DNA from 4 places in the Streptomyces sp. NPDC002809 genome. Region 2 is predicted to be linked to each of the others. Evidence: riboswitches for the same ligand, from Rfam matches in the RefSeq annotation. Region 2 holds a riboswitch; each other region holds the start of a gene.
What was found. A riboswitch is a leader RNA that binds a small molecule or an ion and turns the genes downstream of it on or off. The one in region 2 is predicted to bind S-adenosylmethionine.
Positions count from the first base shown of each region.

Region 1: linked by a shared signal. The riboswitch ahead of thrC (threonine synthase) and the one ahead of ABT025_RS36030 (glutathione S-transferase family protein) in region 2 are both predicted to bind S-adenosylmethionine.
Region 3: linked by a shared signal. The riboswitch ahead of ABT025_RS34000 (putative leader peptide) and the one ahead of ABT025_RS36030 (glutathione S-transferase family protein) in region 2 are both predicted to bind S-adenosylmethionine.
Region 4: linked by a shared signal. The riboswitch ahead of ABT025_RS20350 (hypothetical protein) and the one ahead of ABT025_RS36030 (glutathione S-transferase family protein) in region 2 are both predicted to bind S-adenosylmethionine.

Region 1 covers NZ_JBEOVJ010000023.1:43,049-47,274, reverse strand. The annotation lists gene ABT025_RS16425 (DUF4913 domain-containing protein) at 1-45, shown strand, start outside; gene ABT025_RS16420 (alpha,alpha-trehalose-phosphate synthase (UDP-forming)) at 56-1,447, opposite strand; gene ABT025_RS16415 (glucosyl-3-phosphoglycerate synthase) at 1,501-2,448, opposite strand; SAM riboswitch class I at 2,602-2,728, shown strand; gene thrC (threonine synthase) at 2,744-4,036, shown strand; gene ABT025_RS16405 (MoaD/ThiS family protein) at 4,112-4,226, shown strand, end outside.
Region 2 covers NZ_JBEOVJ010000109.1:5,047-9,272, reverse strand. The annotation lists gene ABT025_RS36040 (benzoate/H(+) symporter BenE family transporter) at 1-212, opposite strand, end outside; gene ABT025_RS36035 (helix-turn-helix domain-containing protein) at 422-1,012, shown strand; gene ABT025_RS36030 (glutathione S-transferase family protein) at 1,023-1,811, opposite strand; SAM riboswitch class IV at 2,099-2,243, opposite strand; SAM riboswitch class IV at 2,368-2,475, shown strand; gene ABT025_RS36025 (amino acid ABC transporter permease) at 2,802-3,806, shown strand; gene ABT025_RS36020 (amino acid ABC transporter ATP-binding protein) at 3,803-4,226, shown strand, end outside.
Region 3 covers NZ_JBEOVJ010000093.1:3,575-7,800, forward strand. The annotation lists gene ABT025_RS33990 (NtaA/DmoA family FMN-dependent monooxygenase) at 1-761, opposite strand, end outside; gene ABT025_RS33995 (LLM class flavin-dependent oxidoreductase) at 780-2,009, opposite strand; gene ABT025_RS34000 (putative leader peptide) at 2,083-2,199, opposite strand; SAM riboswitch class IV at 2,239-2,351, opposite strand; gene ABT025_RS34005 (sugar ABC transporter permease) at 2,913-4,133, opposite strand.
Region 4 covers NZ_JBEOVJ010000032.1:35,680-39,905, forward strand. The annotation lists gene ABT025_RS20345 (phosphocholine-specific phospholipase C) at 1-1,417, shown strand, start outside; SAM riboswitch class IV at 1,560-1,669, shown strand; gene ABT025_RS20350 (hypothetical protein) at 1,716-2,141, shown strand; gene ABT025_RS20355 (cytochrome P450) at 2,300-3,595, shown strand; gene ABT025_RS20360 (cytochrome P450 family protein) at 3,592-4,226, shown strand, end outside.

The DNA of each region.
Region 1 (4,226 bases), on a different contig from region 2:
GAGGAGGCGCGCAAGGCCGCCGGGGCGGAGGACCCGGCGAACTGACCGGCCCGCCCTACTCCTGCCGCAGCGCCTCCAGCTGTTCCAGGAACCACTGCTGCGGCGGCAGCGCGGTGGCCGCCGCGGCCAGCCGCTTCGTGCGGGCCGTCCGCTCGTCGTCCGCCATCGTCAGCGCCTCGTGCAGCGCGTCGGCGGTGGCGGACACGTCGTACGGATTCACCGTGATCGAGTCGGCGCCCAGCTCCTCGTACGCCCCCGCCTCCCGTGACAGCACCAGCGCGCAGCCGTGGTCGGAGACGACCGGGACCTCCTTGGCGACCAGGTTCATCCCGTCCCGGATCGGGTTGACGAGCGCGACGTCCGCCAGCCGGTACGCGGCCAGCGAGCGGGCGAAGTCGTCCTTGACGTGCAGGACGACCGGGGTCCAGTCCGCCGTCCCGTGCGCCTCGTTGATCGCGTCGGCGACGCGCTGCACCTCGGCGGTGTACTCCCGGTAGACCCCGAGGTCCTGCCGCGAGGGGTAGGCGAACGCGATGTGGACGACGCGCCCGCGCCACTCGGGCCGCTCGTCGAGCAGGGCGCGATAGGCGAGCATCCCGCGGACGATGTTCTTGGACAGCTCCGTACGGTCCACCCGCACGATCGTCTTCCGGCCGGGGCCCACCTGCTCCCGCAGCGCCGCCATCCGCTCGTCCACGTCCGCCTCGTGCGCGCGGCGGCGCAGGAACTCCGCGTCGGCGCCGAGGCCGTGCACCCCGATCCGGGTGCGGCCGGTGCCGCCGAGGATCTCCGTGCAGCAGCCGATGAACGCGTCCGCCCAGCGGCGGGTCAGGAAGGCCGCCCGGTCGGCGCCGAGGATGCCGTGCAGGAGCTGTTCCGCGATGTCGTCGGGCAGCAGCCGGAAGTAGTCGACGGGCGCCCACGGGGTGTGCGAGAAGTGGCCGATCCGCAGGTCGGGGCGGAGCTCGCGGAGCATGCCGGGCACCAGCGCCAGGTGGTAGTCCTGCACGAGGACCGCCGCGCCCTCGCCCGCCTCCTCGGCGAGCGCCTCGGCGAAGGCCCGGTTGTACGTCTCGAAGGAGGCCCACTGACGGCGGAACTCCGCGTCGAAGACGGGTTCGACGGGGGTCTGGTAGAGCAGGTGGTGGACGAACCAGAGCACCGAGTTCGCGATGCCGTTGTACGCGTCGGCGTGGACGTCCGCGTCGATGTCGAGCATCCGGACGCCGGGTTCGCCGACCCCGCGCCGCACCGCCTCCCGGTCCCCGTCCCCGAGGGCGGCGCAGACCCACATCTTGTCGTCCACGGCGCTCAGGCCGGAGACGAGTCCGCCCCCGCCGCGCCGGGAGTCGAGGGTGCCGTCCTCGCGCAGCGCGTACGAGACCGGGCCGCGATTGGACGCGACGAGTACCTGGGCAGCGGGCTGAGGGGCGTGCTCGGAGACCATGGGCGGAATCTAGCCCGATCACGAACCGCCCAAACGTACGAAGTCAGGCCACGTCACGCCGCACGGCGTGAAACGTACTCCTCGATCTCGCGCATCGGCGGCCGCTCCTCGGTGTCCACCGGATAGGTGCGCGGGACGAAGCCGTGCTCGCCGCGCTCGAACTGGGTCAGCGACGGGCGGACCAGATGCCCCCGGGAGAGGCGGAGTTGGGCGGTGCGGTAGATGGCTGCGGCCATCCGGCCGAGCGCCTGGCCGTCCTGGTGGCGGTGCTTCCTGACGCCCACGTCGACCTGGGCGAGCGCGTCCAGACCGACCGTGTGCAGGGCGTCGACGAGCAGGCCCAGCTCCACTCCGTAACCGACCGGGAACGGCAGCCGCTCCAGCAGCGAGCGGCGCACGGCGTACTCGCCGCCGAGCGGCTGGACGAAGCCGGCCAGCTGCGGCCAGTGCAGATTGAGCAGCGGGCGTGCCACCATTTCGGTGACGCGGCCGCCCTGGCCCGTGGTGTCGCCGAACGGGCGGTCGTACATCGCCTTGACGAACTGGACCGAGGGGTCGGTCAGCAGCGGGCCGACGATGCCGGAGACGAAGTCCGCGGAGAAGTCCTTCAGGTCCGCGTCGATGAAGCAGACGATGTCCCCGCCGGTCACCAGGAGTGACCGCCACAGCACCTCGCCCTTGCCGGGGACGGCCGGTATGCGGGGCAGGATCGCGTCCCGGTGGACGACCCGGGCACCCGCCCGGCGGGCGACCTCGGTGGTGGCGTCCGTCGAGCCGGAGTCGATCACCACGAGTTCGTCGACCAGCTGGACCTTCTCCATGAGCTCGCGCCGGATCGTCGTGACGATGTCCCCGACCGTCTCCGCCTCGTTCAGCGCGGGCAGCACCACGCTCACGCTCGGTCCGTTCGCGCCGCTTCCGGCCTCCAGCAGACGGTCCAGCGGACGGTCGGCGGCTGACCAGGAACGCCTGGTCAGCCAGCGTTCGACCTCTTCCAGCACGGTCGATACTCCCTGTATGTGATCCATCTCGCGGTTCGGACGACTATCTCAACAGTCCGGTGCTTCGGTTACAGTCTTGAACAACGCAGATGGCCGTCGCATGCCGGGGTCCGTCCGCCGATAAACGCCTGGATCCATGGTCCAGTGCCACAGCGCTCATCCAGAGGGACTGAGGGAACGGCCCGTTGAAGTCCCGGCAACCCTCCCGCCGACCGCGAGGTCAGGTGGGGAAGGTGCCAATTCCGTCTCGTGACGAAATGCGTCGCGAGGAAGATGAGGAAAGGACCTCGCCATCGTGGCTGTTGAGACTGTTGAAGCAAACACTGAATCCTCCGTGGACCTCGGTCCCGCCGCGGCGCTTTCCTGCCGCGAATGCGGAGAGCGATTCGCACTCGGCCCCCTTTTCGCCTGCGCGTCCTGTTTCGGGCCGCTCGAAGTGGCGTACGACCTGCCGAGCGGCTCCCCGGACGAGCTGAAGAAGCGCATCGAGGCCGGACCGAACAACATCTGGCGCTACGCGCCGCTGCTGCCGGTCCCCGCCGATGTCGCGGACAAGCCCAACATCAACCCCGGCTTCACCAAGCTGGTCAAGGCCGACAACCTCGCCCGTGAGCTGGGCGTCACCGGCGGTCTGTACGTCAAGGACGACTCCGGCAACCCGACGCACTCCTTCAAGGACCGCGTCGTCGCGATCGCCGTCGAGGCCGCCCGCGCCTTCGGGTTCACCACCCTCTCCTGCTCCTCCACCGGCAACCTCGCCGGCGCCGTGGGCGCCGCCGCCGCCCGCGCCGGTCTGCGCTCGTGCGTGTTCATCCCGCACGACCTGGAGCAGGGCAAGGTCGTCATGGCCGCGGTGTACGGCGGTGAACTGGTCGGCATCGAGGGCAACTACGACGACGTCAACCGCTTCTGCTCCGAGCTCATCGGCGACCCGCTCGGCGAGGGCTGGGGCTTCGTCAACGTCAACCTGCGCCCGTACTACGGCGAGGGATCCAAGACCCTCGCCTACGAGATCTGCGAGCAGCTCGGCTGGCAGCTGCCCGACCAGATCGTCATCCCGATCGCGTCCGGCTCACAGCTCACGAAGATCGACAAGGGCCTCCAGGAGCTGATCAGGCTCGGCCTGGTCGAGGACAAGCCGTACAAGATCTTCGGTGCCCAGGCCGAGGGCTGCTCCCCGGTCTCCGCCGCCTTCAAGGCCGGTCACGACGTGGTGCGGCCGCAGAAGCCGAACACGATCGCCAAGTCCCTGGCGATCGGCAACCCGGCCGACGGCCCGTACGTCCTGGACATCGCCCGCCGCACCGGTGGCGCCGTCGAGGACGTCAACGACGAGCAGGTCGTCGACGCGATCAAGCTGCTGGCCCGCACCGAGGGCATCTTCGCCGAGACGGCCGGCGGGGTGACGGTCGGTGTGACGCAGAAGCTGATCGAGGCCGGTCTGCTGGACCCGGCGCTCACCACTGTCATCCTGAACACCGGTGACGGCCTCAAGACGTTGGACGCGGTGGCCGCCACCTCGCAGGCGAGCGCCACGATCCGCCCGAGTCTGGAAGCCTTCCGCGCCGCCGGGCTCGCCACCAGCTGAGAACCCGGCGCCCAGGCCCCCCGGCGGGCCGGGCACCGGCTTCCGACCACTCGAGACTCAGGAAGGGCACCCACCATGAGCGTCAAGGTCCGTATCCCCACCATCCTCCGCACCTACACGGGCGGCCAGGCCGAGGTCCCGGCCGAGGGCGCGACCCTCTCCCAGGTCATCGAGTCCCTGGAGAAGGACC
Region 2 (4,226 bases):
CGGTAACGCAGCGACAGCCCGATGCAGGTGCAGGCCAGTCCGACACCGAGCGCCAGCATCCAGGAGGAGATCTCGTGCGAGTCCGCCCCCGCCGCCTGCGCGGCCGTGAAGACCAGCGCCGCCGAACTGGTGACCCCGACCATGACGGCGATCAGGCCGGCGACCACGGCCGATGGCGGCGCGGCGGAGCGTATACGGGTGATCGCGAACATGAGTGAGCCACTTTCCTGTGCTGTGCCCGACTGGGTGCGTGTCCGGCGCGGTGCCTGCCCGGCCGGTGGCGGTGCCTGACTGCGCCGACGGCAGGCTGTCGGCCGGGCGCGCCCGCGGGGCGTTCCATATATGGAACGTTCTGTATGTGGAACACTAGAGAGGCGGGCCGACGCCCGTCAACCAGGACAGTGGAGCGGGTGCACGGCCTATGGGGCTGAACGAGGACGTGGGACGTCGGCTGCGAGCGCTGCGGCGCGAACGGGACCTGTCGCTGTCGGAGTTGTCCCGGCGCTCCCGCGTCGGCAAGGGCACGCTCTCGGAGCTGGAGAGCGGCACACGCAACCCCACTCTGGAGACCTTGTACGCACTCACCACCGCGCTCGGCCTTCCGCTCAGCGCCGTACTGAGCGACCTGCGACCGGGGGACGGCTCCGGCCCGGCACTTCCCGGCGTCTCGGGAAGTGCCGTAACCGCCGTTCTTCTGGAGCGGTACGAGGACGGGGCCGCGGTCACCGACGTGTTCCGCATCAGCATCACGGCGGGCGCCGTACAGGAGTCGGAAGGGCACGTCCCGGGTACGCGGGAGAGCCTGATGGTGCTGTCCGGCACCGCCGTCGTCGGCCCGCCGGACGACACCCGTACGGCCGGCCCCGGCGCCTTCGCGCACTGGCGGGCCGACGCACTCCATGTCTACGGCGCGCCCGACGGGGATGTGGAGGGCATCCTCTTCGTCCGTTATCCCCCGCCGGGGGAGCCCGCCGGGGGAGCGGGCCGGAGTGCCGTGAGCGACGACGGCTGAGCGCAGGGGCTCACGCCGCGTCGGCCGCCACGTCGTTCGCGCACGGGAAGGCGGGGTGGTCGCCGAGCCGGCGCACGAAGTCCTGGAGCCGGGGGTGAGCGGACAAGGAGTTGACCGGGCCGGGCTGGACGAGTGCCACCCACAGGTCCACGTCGGCGGCCGTCAGCTCCGCACCCAGCACATAGGGGTGCAAGGAGAGACGGCGCTCCATCAGGTCGAGCGCCGCCGAACGCTCCGAGGGCGATGCGGACGGGGTGACCTTCTGGTCCAGCAGCTCACGCAGGGCTTCGATGTCCGCGGCGAGCTCCGGCGGGTGCAGCGCGGAGGGGCAGGCCTCGTTGTGCCCGGAGAGCAGACCGGCCAGGTCGCGGAGGATGTCGGGCGTGTGGTTGCTGACGATGCGGCCGCTCCAGCGGTCGCACAGGGCGGGAGCCGTCAGCGGTCCGTCGTAGTGGTGCACCGTCGCCTCGTACGCACTGCGCAGCGAGGCGAAGGCCTCGGGGGTCGCGGCCGGGTGGGTGAGGAGCGTGGTGGCGACCGAGTCCCGCAGGCCGAGAAGGCCGAGAGTGATGGAGATGCGCAGCGAGCGCGGACAGCTCGCCGACAGGAAGAGCTCGTAGCGATGCGGCGCCGGATAGAAGCCGCCGGCGAGACCGACGCCGATCCTGCTGTCGAAGCGGGGGGACGGTACACCCGACGACGGGCGAAGGCCTGCGGCGCGTGCAGCGGAGGCGGAGGAAACGGGGCCGCGCTGCGGCGAGTTGTCCGTGCTGGAACCGCGCGATGCTGTCTCGGGCATGACTCTCCCTATGGGGATCCCTGGGGGAACGACGAAGCCACCGCCGCCATGCTGGCACCGGCGGCCGGATGCGGAGCGACTGTGCTTGCGTACCGGTCCGGACCGAAGGACCTGCCCCGGCCCGGCACGAGCGCACCGGAACGAGGAGTCCGGCCGATCGGGCGGGGGCAGGTCCGACGCGGACTAGTAAGCGCTGGAGACGCGCAACAGATCGATGTGCAGGCGCCTCGTCAAGCCGTTCCTGGGCAATTCCCACCGGTCCTGGCCATCGGGGCTCGCGAGACGCGAGACCGCGCTTGTCCTGTTGCTCCAACAGGACCCGGTCGTCACCCGGGGCACCCCATCGCGGTGGAAGGGTTGCCTGTCAGCGGGCCGGGGCCGATGACCGCACGAGCGGGAACTCCCGCACGGGCAGCGCTGACAATCGTGACCGTCCACGCCAGTTTCGGTGCGTCCGGTGGCGCCGTCAAGAAGGCGGGACGTGCCGTCTCGCCTGGTGGTCACCGGCGTTGACATCCTTTTCGATGCGGCCCTAACCTCCGGCGCAGAGCAGAACGGTCACGAGTGCCGGCGAAGAGCCCTGGCTTGCCGGCCGGCAACCCTCGCACGCGGTGGGGTGCCCCAGGTGAGGACCGGACCGGATGACGTTCGGTAAGCGTGAGGCCCCGCGGGGCGGAATGGTGACGGTGAGCGAGATGAACGCAGCTGACGGGATGGCCGCTCGGCGGCCCCGCGGCTGCGTCCTGCTGTGCGCGGACCGCTCCGTCGACCTGCTGCGTGTCAACAGCGCGCTGTGTACGGCCGTTTCACGCCCTCTCTGTCAAGGCTGACGGCTCTCCTATTCCCTGACATCCACCGCTGCCGCGGTGTGCCCTCTCCCCACCCGGCCCCTGAGCCGCGCTGTGTGCCGCGTCCCGACGGCCCGTCCCCGACGGGCGCGGTGCCGCAGCCTCCCGCGGTCCGGGGTGTCCGCATCCGCTGGAGCCCTCCATGAGTGAACTCTCCGGCGTCGCTGTGTCCCCGGGACCAGCGCCGCCCACCGACGCGAACCCCCGTCCCGGCCCGAACGCCGCGCCCAGGCCCCTGGCGGCGCAGCGGGTCCTCCCGCTCAGGCGTCCCGGCCGATGGATCGCCACGATCGTCGTGCTCGTGCTCGGCGCCCAGATCGCTCACGGTCTGGTGACCAACCCGTTCTACCAATGGGGCCGTTTCCAGTACTGGTTCCTGCGGCCGGCGATCCTCGACGGACTGCTCGTCACCCTCGAAGCGGCGGTGTACAGCGCCGCGCTGGGCCTGCTCGGCGGTGTCCTGCTGGCCCTTGCGAGGCTCTCCCCGAACCCGGTGCTGCGCACGGCGAGCTGGCTCTACACGTGGCTGTTCCGTTCGGTGCCGCTGATCGTGGTCCTGCTGTTCCTCTACAACTTCAGTGCCCTCTACCGCACGTTGAGCATCGGGGTGCCGTTCGGTCCGGCCTTCTTCACCTTCGACGAGTCGCGCCTCGCCACCGACATGGCCGTCGCGGTCGTCGGACTGAGCCTCAACGAGGCGGCCTACGCCTCCGAGGTGGTGCGCGGAGGCATCCTCTCCGTGGACCAGGGGCAGCACGAGGCGGCCGCCGCACTCGGCCTTCCGAGGCGATACCAGTTCGCGAAGATCGTCTTCCCGCAGGCGCTGCGCTCGATCACCCCGAACTACGTCAACCAGTTGATCGGTCTGATCAAGGGCACCTCGCTGGTCTTCTACGTCTCCCTGCTCGACCTGTTCGGCTCCGTACAGAGCATGGGCAGCACCTACCCCGGCGACATCGTGCCCCTGCTGCTGGTCGCCACCGTCTGGTACCTGATCCTCACCAGCGCCGTGTCCGTCATCCAGTTCTACGTCGAGCGGCACTACTCGCGGGGCGCGCTGCGCACCCTGCCGCCGACCCCGCTGCGGAAGGTACGGACCGGCCTCGGCGAACTGAGGGCCCGGGTCCGGAGGGAGACGGCGACATGACCACCGACACGCAGGAGATACGCCCGGCCGCCGTCGAGGTGCACGACGTGTACAAGTGGTACGGCAGCCAACGGGTCCTGGACGGGGTGGAGCTGACCGTGCGGCCCGGTGAGGTCACGGTCATCCTCGGGCCGTCGGGCTCGGGCAAGTCCACCCTCCTCAGGGTGATCAACCACTTGGAGAAGCCGGAGATCGGCCATGTCAGCCTGAACGGCGAGATGATCGGTGTACGCCGGCAGGGCGAACGGCTCAAGGAACTCAGCGAGCGGGTCATTCTGGCCCAGCGCAGCCGGATCGGTTTCGTCTTCCAGAACTTCAACCTGTTCCCGCATCTGACCGTGCTGGACAACGTGGCGGCCGCCCCGGTGGCGACCGGCAGGCTCGCCAAGGGCGCGGCCCGGGAGCAGGCCCGCGACCTGC
Region 3 (4,226 bases), on a different contig from region 2:
TTGAGGGTGCTGTAGCGGCTGAAGATCGCGTCGGCGCCCTCCGCCGCGAACTCGCGTCCTTCGTCGGAGTCGCCGGCCTGGAAGATCACCGGGCGGCCCTGCGGGCTGCGCGGCACGTTGAACTGTCCCTCGATGTCGAAGTGCTGCCCTTTGTGCACGAAGGCTCCGGCCCGGGCGTCGCGGAGGAACGTGCCGGTCCGCTGATCGGCGACGATCTCGTCACCGCGCCATGAGTCGAACAGTTCGTTGGCCGTGGCGAGGAACTCCTTGGCACGGGAGTACCGCTTCTCCTGCGGGAGGAATCCGCCGCGTCGGAAGTTCTCGCCGGTGAAGGCGTCCCAGGAGGTGACGACGTTCCACGCCGCGCGCCCGTCCGAGAGGTGATCGAGGCTGGCGAACTGGCGGGCCACCTCATAGGGCTCGTTGAACGTGGAGTTGATCGTGCCGGTGAGACCGAGGCGTTCGGTGACAGCGGCCAGTGCGGACAGCACGGTGAAGGTGTCGGGGCGTCCCACGACATCCAAGTCGTATATTTTTCCGCCCTGTTCGCGAAGCCTGAGCCCCTCGGCGAGGAAGAGGAAGTCGAACTTGGCGCGTTCGGCGGTGCGGGCGAAGTGCGCGAACGAGCTGAACTCGACGTGACTGCCGGCCTCGGGGTCGCTCCACACGGTGGTGTTGTTGACGCCCGGGAAGTGGGCGGCGAGGTGAATCTGCTTGAGCGGCTTGCCGGTGCTGGTGCCGGCGCCGTTGCTGGTGCTCATGTCGGTGGTCCTTCCGGCTCAGACGGTGGCGTAGCGGTTGGCGGGGCGGGCGAGTCCGAGCAGCCCGCGCAGGGTGTCGGCCTCGTACACGCTCCGGAAGGCACCGCGGCGCTGCAGTTCTGGAACGAGTCCGCGGGTGATCGCCGGGAGGTCGTGGCCGATCACGGCGGGCCGCAGCCGGAAGCCGGAGAGCCCGGCCTGCTGCCAGTCCAGGAGCAGGTCCGCCAGTTGGGCGGGCGTGCCGGTGAACACCTTCGCGTCACTGCTGTACGGGTGTCCGGCGAGGCCGTCGAGACGGTCGCGGCGGGCCGCCGCGGCTGCCGGGTCGTCGTCGAGGAAGACCACGAGGTCCCCGAAGATGTGCAGGGGTTCCGCCGCCCGTCCCGCCACCGCCTGTTCGGCGCGGATCTCTTCGATGATGGTGCGGGCCTGACCGGTGTCGTGCGGGGTGACGTACCCGATGTCCGTGGAACGGGCCACCAGTCGGAAGGGAACGCTCCGGTGCGCCAGGGCGCTGACAATCGGCTGCCCCTGCGGGGGCCGGGGTGTGATCGAGGGGCCCCTGACGCTGAAGTTCCGGCCCTCGAAGTCGGTGTAGTGCAGCTTGTCCCGGTCGATGAACCGGCCTGTGGCGTCGTCCCGGATCTCCGCGCCGTCCTCCCAGCTGTCCCACAGGCGGCGTACCGCCTCGACGTGGTCGCCGGCCTCCTCGAAGAGTTCGGCGACCAGCGCGCGGACGGGCGGGGTGTCCAGGTCCTCGACACGGAATCGCGGGAACGTACGGCGGCCGAAGTGGGCGGCTTCGTGGCTCCGGGCCGACACCTGGACGCGCAGACCGGCGCGGCCGGTGCTCACGTAGTCGAGGGTGGCGATCGCCTTGGAGATGTGGAACGGCTCCGTGTGTGTGGCGATCACGGTGGGGACCAGGCCGATGTGCCGGGTCAACGGGGCCACACGGGCGGCGATGAGCACCGCGTCGAGGCGCCCGCGCTCCTGGTCGGTGCGGCCGTCGGGCTCCGTGAACCGCGAGGACTGGAGCCCGAGCGCGTCCTCGATCGTCACGAAGTCGATCAGGCCGCGTTCGGCCTCCTGGACGGTGTCGGTCCAGTACGCGGCGGTGAGCAGTTCCCCGGGGCGGGCCTCCGGCTCGCGCCATGCGGCGGGGTGCCAGCCCGCACCGTTGAGCGCGACGGCGAGGTGGAGGGGCGAGGCGGGCAGGGCGGGGTGCGGCAATGACGATGCGGACACGAAAGGGTGCCTTCCTGATCGACCGTGGGTGATCGCCGGGCCTCGTCGGGAGGTTCGGCGTCGCGGGAACGGGTCAGGAACAACAGAGCGCGCCGGCCACGCGCTGGAGGTCGATGTGCGGCCGTGAATAGAGGTGGACGCGGCGGCGCGGGGCGAGCACCCTGACGAGCGGGCAGGACACCGGTGGCATGACCGTCGCCTCCGCTCTTCCGGCCGGGCGGGCCCGGGGGCCTCGCGCTTGCGGAACCCGGACGGGCCCCGCCTGGTCGTCACCTGGAGCACCCCGCCGCGCAGGAGGGTTGCCGGTCAGCAAGCCAGGGCTTGACGCTGACACTCGTGACCTGCCCGGAACGCTACGCGCGCAGGCAGCGCCACGCAATGCCCTGCAGATCATGGCCATGCTCACATCGGTCACGCTCGCACCACCATGCCCCGGAACAGCGCGGCCGCTCCGTCTGTTCCCTCCAACAGGCGCCCTGCAACAGGCGGTCACCTGCGAAAACCGGGCACGACGCCCTCATGGAGCGGGCGTAGACCGGTTCATTGCCGCTGCGTGAACTTCTGCGCGCTTGCCCGGAAAGCCGTACCGTGCACGTCCGCGGCCTCCGTCGCCCGGCGCAGCCCGTCGCCACCCTGCGCGACCTGGGACGCGGCCGCCTCATCCGGTGTTCGGCGGATGCCAGGCCCCGCATACCCGGCCCCGTGGTTCACGGGGTGGTGCGTACGCATCGGGCATTCCCGGCAACCATCGGCGGAGTCAGGTGAGTTGATGTGTCACCCGACAGCCCTTCATGGGCTCCGTCGTCGTCGGGACGGTGATCCCGCGTGACGGAATCGGTCGGACGGTCGCGACCGCGGTCAGCCGGCAGGACCTGCCCCTCGTGCGGGGCCTGGTGCTGCTGATCAAGCGCGTCCTGCGGCCTTCTGGCTCCTGCGGGAGACGGAGTCGACGACCACTGCCGCCAGCAGGACGGATCCCGTGATCATGAACTGGATCGCGTTGCTCACGCCCATGATGTTCATCCCGGACTGGATGGACCCGATCACCAGGGCGCCGAGCAGGGCCGACCAGACCGAACCGCGTCCGCCGAACAGGCTCGTGCCGCCGATGACGGCTGCGGCGATGACGTTCATCAGGAGGTTGCCGCCGCCCGAGGTCTGGCTCGCGGACTGGATCTGCCCGGCGAGGAACAGACCTCCGACCGCCGCCATCGTGCCGGCGATCGAGAAGACCGACATCCGGACGAACGGCACACTGATGCCGGCCCGTCGTGCACCCTCCGAGTTGCCGCCGACGGCGAAGACCTTCCGGCCGTACGTGGTGCGGCGGAGCACGAAGTCCAGTACCACCAGCACGATCAGGAAGATCAGGAGAGCCAGCGGGAGGCCCTGGTACCGGTTGAGGATGTACGCGGTGACGAAGGCGATCGCCGCGATGACGATCGTGCGCAGCACGATCTCGGCGACCGGCCGGGACGGCACCCGGGCCGCTCTGCGGCGTGCGGCGTCCAGGAGGGAGGCGGCCAGGAAGAGTCCGACCCCGACGGCCGCGGCCACGTAGGCGGCGGCCGGGCTGTGGTAGATCGTCGAGTAGATCTCGGCGACGATGCTGTCGGCGGGGATGTTGACCGTGCCGCTCGAACCGAGCACCTGGAGCATCAGCCCGTTCCAGGCGAGGTTGCCCGCCAGAGTGACGACGAACGCGGGCACGCCGACCTTCGCGAAGAAGAAGCCCTGGATGAGACCGGCGGCGGCTCCGCCCAGAACCGCGACGAGGAGCGCCAGCCACTCGTTCATGCCGTTCAGGACATTGAGTACGGCGAAGATCGCGGCACACAGACCGCTGACGGACCCGACGGACAGGTCGATCTCGCCGAGGAGCAGCACGAAGACGATGCCGACGGCGATCATGCCGGTGCCGACGATCTGCTGACTGAGGTCGGAGAGGTTCTGGGCCGAGAGGAACGTGCTGTTCAGGCTGCCGAACACCGTCCAGATGATGATCACGGCGATGACGACGGGAAGGGAACCCAGCTCCCCGCTGCGCATCTTGCGCCAGAACTCCCCTGCGTACCCCCGGATACCCTCCTCGCGGACGAGCAGACGGGTGTCGACAGCGGGCATGGCGTCGTGCGCGGGTTGCTGAAAGTCGTCGCGGGCGGGTTGCTGGGAGTCGTCGCGGGCGGGTTGCTGGGAGTCGTCGCGGGCGGGTTGCTG
Region 4 (4,226 bases), on a different contig from region 2:
GTCGTGGAAGGTCTACCAGGACATCGGTGACGGGCTCGACGCGGCCGGGTCCTGGGGGTGGATCAACGATGCCTATCGGGGCACGTACGGCGACAACTCGCTTCTGTACTTCAATAGTTACCGCGAAGCCCAGCCCGGAGATCCGCTGTACGACAAGGCGCGCACAGGGACCGACATCAAGAACGGTGGAGGGCTGCTCGATGACCTGAAGGCCGATGTCCGGGCCGGGACGCTGCCGAAGGTGTCCTGGATCGTCGCCCCGGAGGCGTACAGCGAGCACCCCAACTGGCCCGCGAATTACGGTGCCTGGTACATCTCGCAGGTCCTTGACGCGCTGACCGCCGACCCCGAGGTCTGGGGCCGGACGGCCCTCTTCATCACCTACGACGAGAACGACGGCTTCTTCGATCACGTCGTTCCGCCCTTCGTGCCGTCGGGGGCCTCGCAGGGCCTGTCCACCGTGGACACCTCCGCCGACTACTTCCCCGGGGACATCCGGTACGCAGCCGGGCCGTACGGGCTCGGCCAGCGGGTGCCCATGCTGGTGGTCTCCCCGTGGAGCACCGGTGGGTTCGCGTGTTCCGAGGTCTTCGACCACACCTCCGTGATCCGGTTCATCGAGCAGCGCTTCGGTGTGCGCGAGCCCAACATCTCGCCCTGGCGGCGGGCCGTCTGCGGCGATCTCACCTCGGCCTTCGACTTCCGCCGTACGGACACCTCGGACGTCTCGCTGCCGTCGACGGATGCCTACGAGCCTCCGGACCGTCTCCGGCACCCCGACTACGTCCCCGCGCCGCCCGCCACCGGCAGTGTGCCCAAGCAGGAGAAGGGGGCGCGCCCCACTCGGCCGTTGCGTTACGCGCCCTTCGTGGACGGCGCCGCCGATACGGCCACCGGCAAGTACCGGCTCACCTTCAGTGGCGGCGCCGCCGCAGGGGCGCAGTTCCTCGTGACTTCCGCGAATCGCACCGACGGGCCCTGGACCTACACCACCGAGGCCGGAAAGTCCCTCTCGGACAGCTGGAACACCGCCTACTCCAAGGGAGTGACCGACCTCACCGTTCATGGCCCCAACGGATTCCTGCGCACCTTCCGGGCGGACGGGAAGACAGCGGGGCCGGAGGTGACAGCTCGTCATGACGCCGCCACAGGTGGGCTTGAGCTGACCTTCGTCAATGGCGGTTCCGCGACCGTACGCCTGAGCGCGCGCAGTGCCGTCGGGTACGGGGGAGGGGTGCAGGCCTTCGCGGTCCGCGCCGGCGCGACCGTGAAGCACGTGCTTGACCTGCGGGGAAGCGGGAGTTGGTACGACGTCACCGTCGTCTCCGACGTGGACGCCACCTTCCTGCGGCGCTTCGCCGGGCACGTCGAGACGGGCCGGGCCGGTTCGAGCGACCCGGGCCTCGTCACCGGGTGAGTGGCCCCGGCCGGCGGGTGTCCGGGGGTGGGTGGGGCCCGTGGCCGGGCGCCACGCGCTCCGGACCACCCGCCGCTCCGGCGCTGCGCACTCCTGACCACCCGTCGGGGCCTGCCGTGTGCGTGGGTTGGAGTCGTGGACGGGTCATGAGTTCCAGTGCACAGCCCCGGCTTGCTGGACGGCACCCCGCTCCGCTGCGGGTGCTCCGGGTGACGACCTGCCCCGTGCGCAGGGTACGGGGAACAGCGGACCGCGGTGCAGGCACTCGGGGTCCTCACCCCGGAAGGCGAACCTCACCATGCTGCGTCATCTCACCCGGAACGACTCCGTGCGGAGCGACGACTGCACCCGCTATGCCGCGGGTCACCGCGTGCACTGGATCCATGCCAAGAAGTGCCTGCAGGAGCCGGGGCGGTCCGTCGAGATCCTGCTCACCTCCGGTGACGTCCGCGACGACGGATGGGTCGAACTGCGCCCCGCCTTCGCCTACTCGGGTGATCTCCCCGTGGTCTGGACGCACGCTCCCGGCGCGCTGCGGGAAACGCTCGCCGGTCACCGCGGGCGTGTGTACTGGCTGGAGCGCTGGCACGCGCTGAGGCTCGAGGAGGGTGAAGGCGACGGAGGCAGCGGACTTGGGGATGCGAGGGGTGCCGGGCTGGTCAACGTCGCTCTCCAGGGCGGGGATCTGTGCGAGGACGGCTCCGCCCGGGGCGGTACATCGTGATGCTTGTCAATTGTGTTGAGATGTCGCCCTGTTGCTCTGTTCAAGGTGCGGGATTGATCGCCGTTGACCGTTCCGGCGTCACATAAAATCCTTATAGTGAACGTGCGTTGATCGCATGATCATGACGCTTGCAGCTGTCGCCACAGGAGTCAGGACTCATGACGCGCCCCTCTTCCGCCGAACCCGCGCCGTCCACTCCTCCACCGCCTCCCGGCTGTCCGGCTCATACCGTGGCCGTGCCGCTCGGCGGGTCCGGGTTCCAGACCGAACCCCAGACCGTCTACCGCGCCATGAGGCGTGATCACGGGCCCGTCGTCCCCGTGGAACTGCCCGGCGGGTTCCCCGCCTGGCTGGTCATCGGGTACCGCGAACTCCATCAAGTCACCAGCGACGGCGAGCTGTTCCCCCGTGATGTCGGTCTGTGGAACCAGTGGCCCCACATCCCCGACGACTGGCCCCTGTTGCCGATGGTGGGGCGCCCCCTGCCGTCCATCTACTTCAGCGCGGGGGAGGAGCACCGACGGCACGCCCGTATGGTCGGTCCGGCCCTCGAAGGCGCCGATACGCATCAGATCCGCAGCCACTGCGAGCAGTTGGCCGACCGGCTCATCGACGACGTGTGCAGCCGCGGTACGGCCGACCTCGTCGCCGACTTCTGTGATCCGCTCCCCGTCCTCGTCCTCGCCCGGCTGATCGGGTTCCCCGACGCCGAAGGCGCCGACATCGCCCGGGTGTTGAAGGATCTTGCCGACGGCGGCCCGGACGCGCAGAGCGCCCATCTGCGGTTCGGGGAACACATGGCCCGGCTGGTGGCCACGAAGCGGGCCGCACCCGGGGACGACGTGACCTCGCGCATGCTCGCCTTCCCCGAGGCCTTCACCGACGAGGAGTACATGCTCGACCTGATGGCCATCACGGCCGCCGGGCACCTCACCACCGCCGACTGGATCAGCAACTCCCTTCGGCTGATGCTCACCGAGGACGAGTTCGCCGACTCCATGGCCCGCGGCCGGCGCAGCATCGGAGAGGCCATGAACGAGGTGCTCTGGGAGGACACGCCCACCCAGATACTCGCCGGACGCTGGGCCGTACGGGACACGCAGCTCGGCGGACAGCGGGTCAAGGCCGGGGACATGCTGCTGCTGGGGCTCGGTGCCGCCAACACCGACCCCCTGATCCGCCAGAGCATGTCGGACACCGGAGCATCCGCACAGGGCGGCAACGGCGCACATCTCGCCTTCAGCCACGGCGAGTACCGATGCCCGTTCCCCGCCCAGGAGATCGCCGAGATCATCGCCCGTACCGGCATCGAGGTCCTGCTCGACAGGCTGCCCGATCTCCAGCTCGGTGTCCCCGCCGACGAACTCGTGCGACGGCCTTCCGCGTTCCTTCGAGGCTCCACCGCGCTCCCTGTTCGGTTCACCCCCGTTCGTACGACAGGAGACTTCTCGTGAACTGCTCTCACGCCGCCGCCCAGGCAGCAGCCCAGGACGGCGGGACCGTCGTCATCGACCCGATGGTCCAGGACCTGGACGGTGAGACGGCGCGGCTGCGCGACGCCGGGCCACTGGCCCGGATCGAGCTGCTCGGTGTTCCGGCCTGGACCATCACCCGGCACGCGGACGCCCGGCAGCTCCTGCTCGATCCGCGGCTGGTGAAGGACCTCGACGCCTGGGGGCTGTGGCAGAGCGGCGAGGTGACGCACGCGTGGCCGCTCATCGGGATGATCGACGCCGGCCGGTCCATGTTCACCGTCGACGGCGACGAGCACCGCCGGCTGCGGACCAAGACCTCCCAGGCGCTCACGCCCCGCCGGCTGGAGGCGATACGCCCCGACATCGAGAAGTTCACCGAGGAGCTGCTGGACGCGCTCGCCGAGGGTGGCAGGGGCGGAGCCGTCGTCGACCTCAAGTCCGTGTTCGCGCAGCCGCTGCCCATGCGCGTCGTCGGCATGCTGATGGGGGTCGACCCCGCCGCGAACGCCATGCTGACCCGCCGGTACAAGGCCTTCTTCTCGATGCTCACCCCGCAGGACGAGCGCCTGGCCCTCCTCGCCGACCTGGACGTCTTCTACGCCGGGCTCGT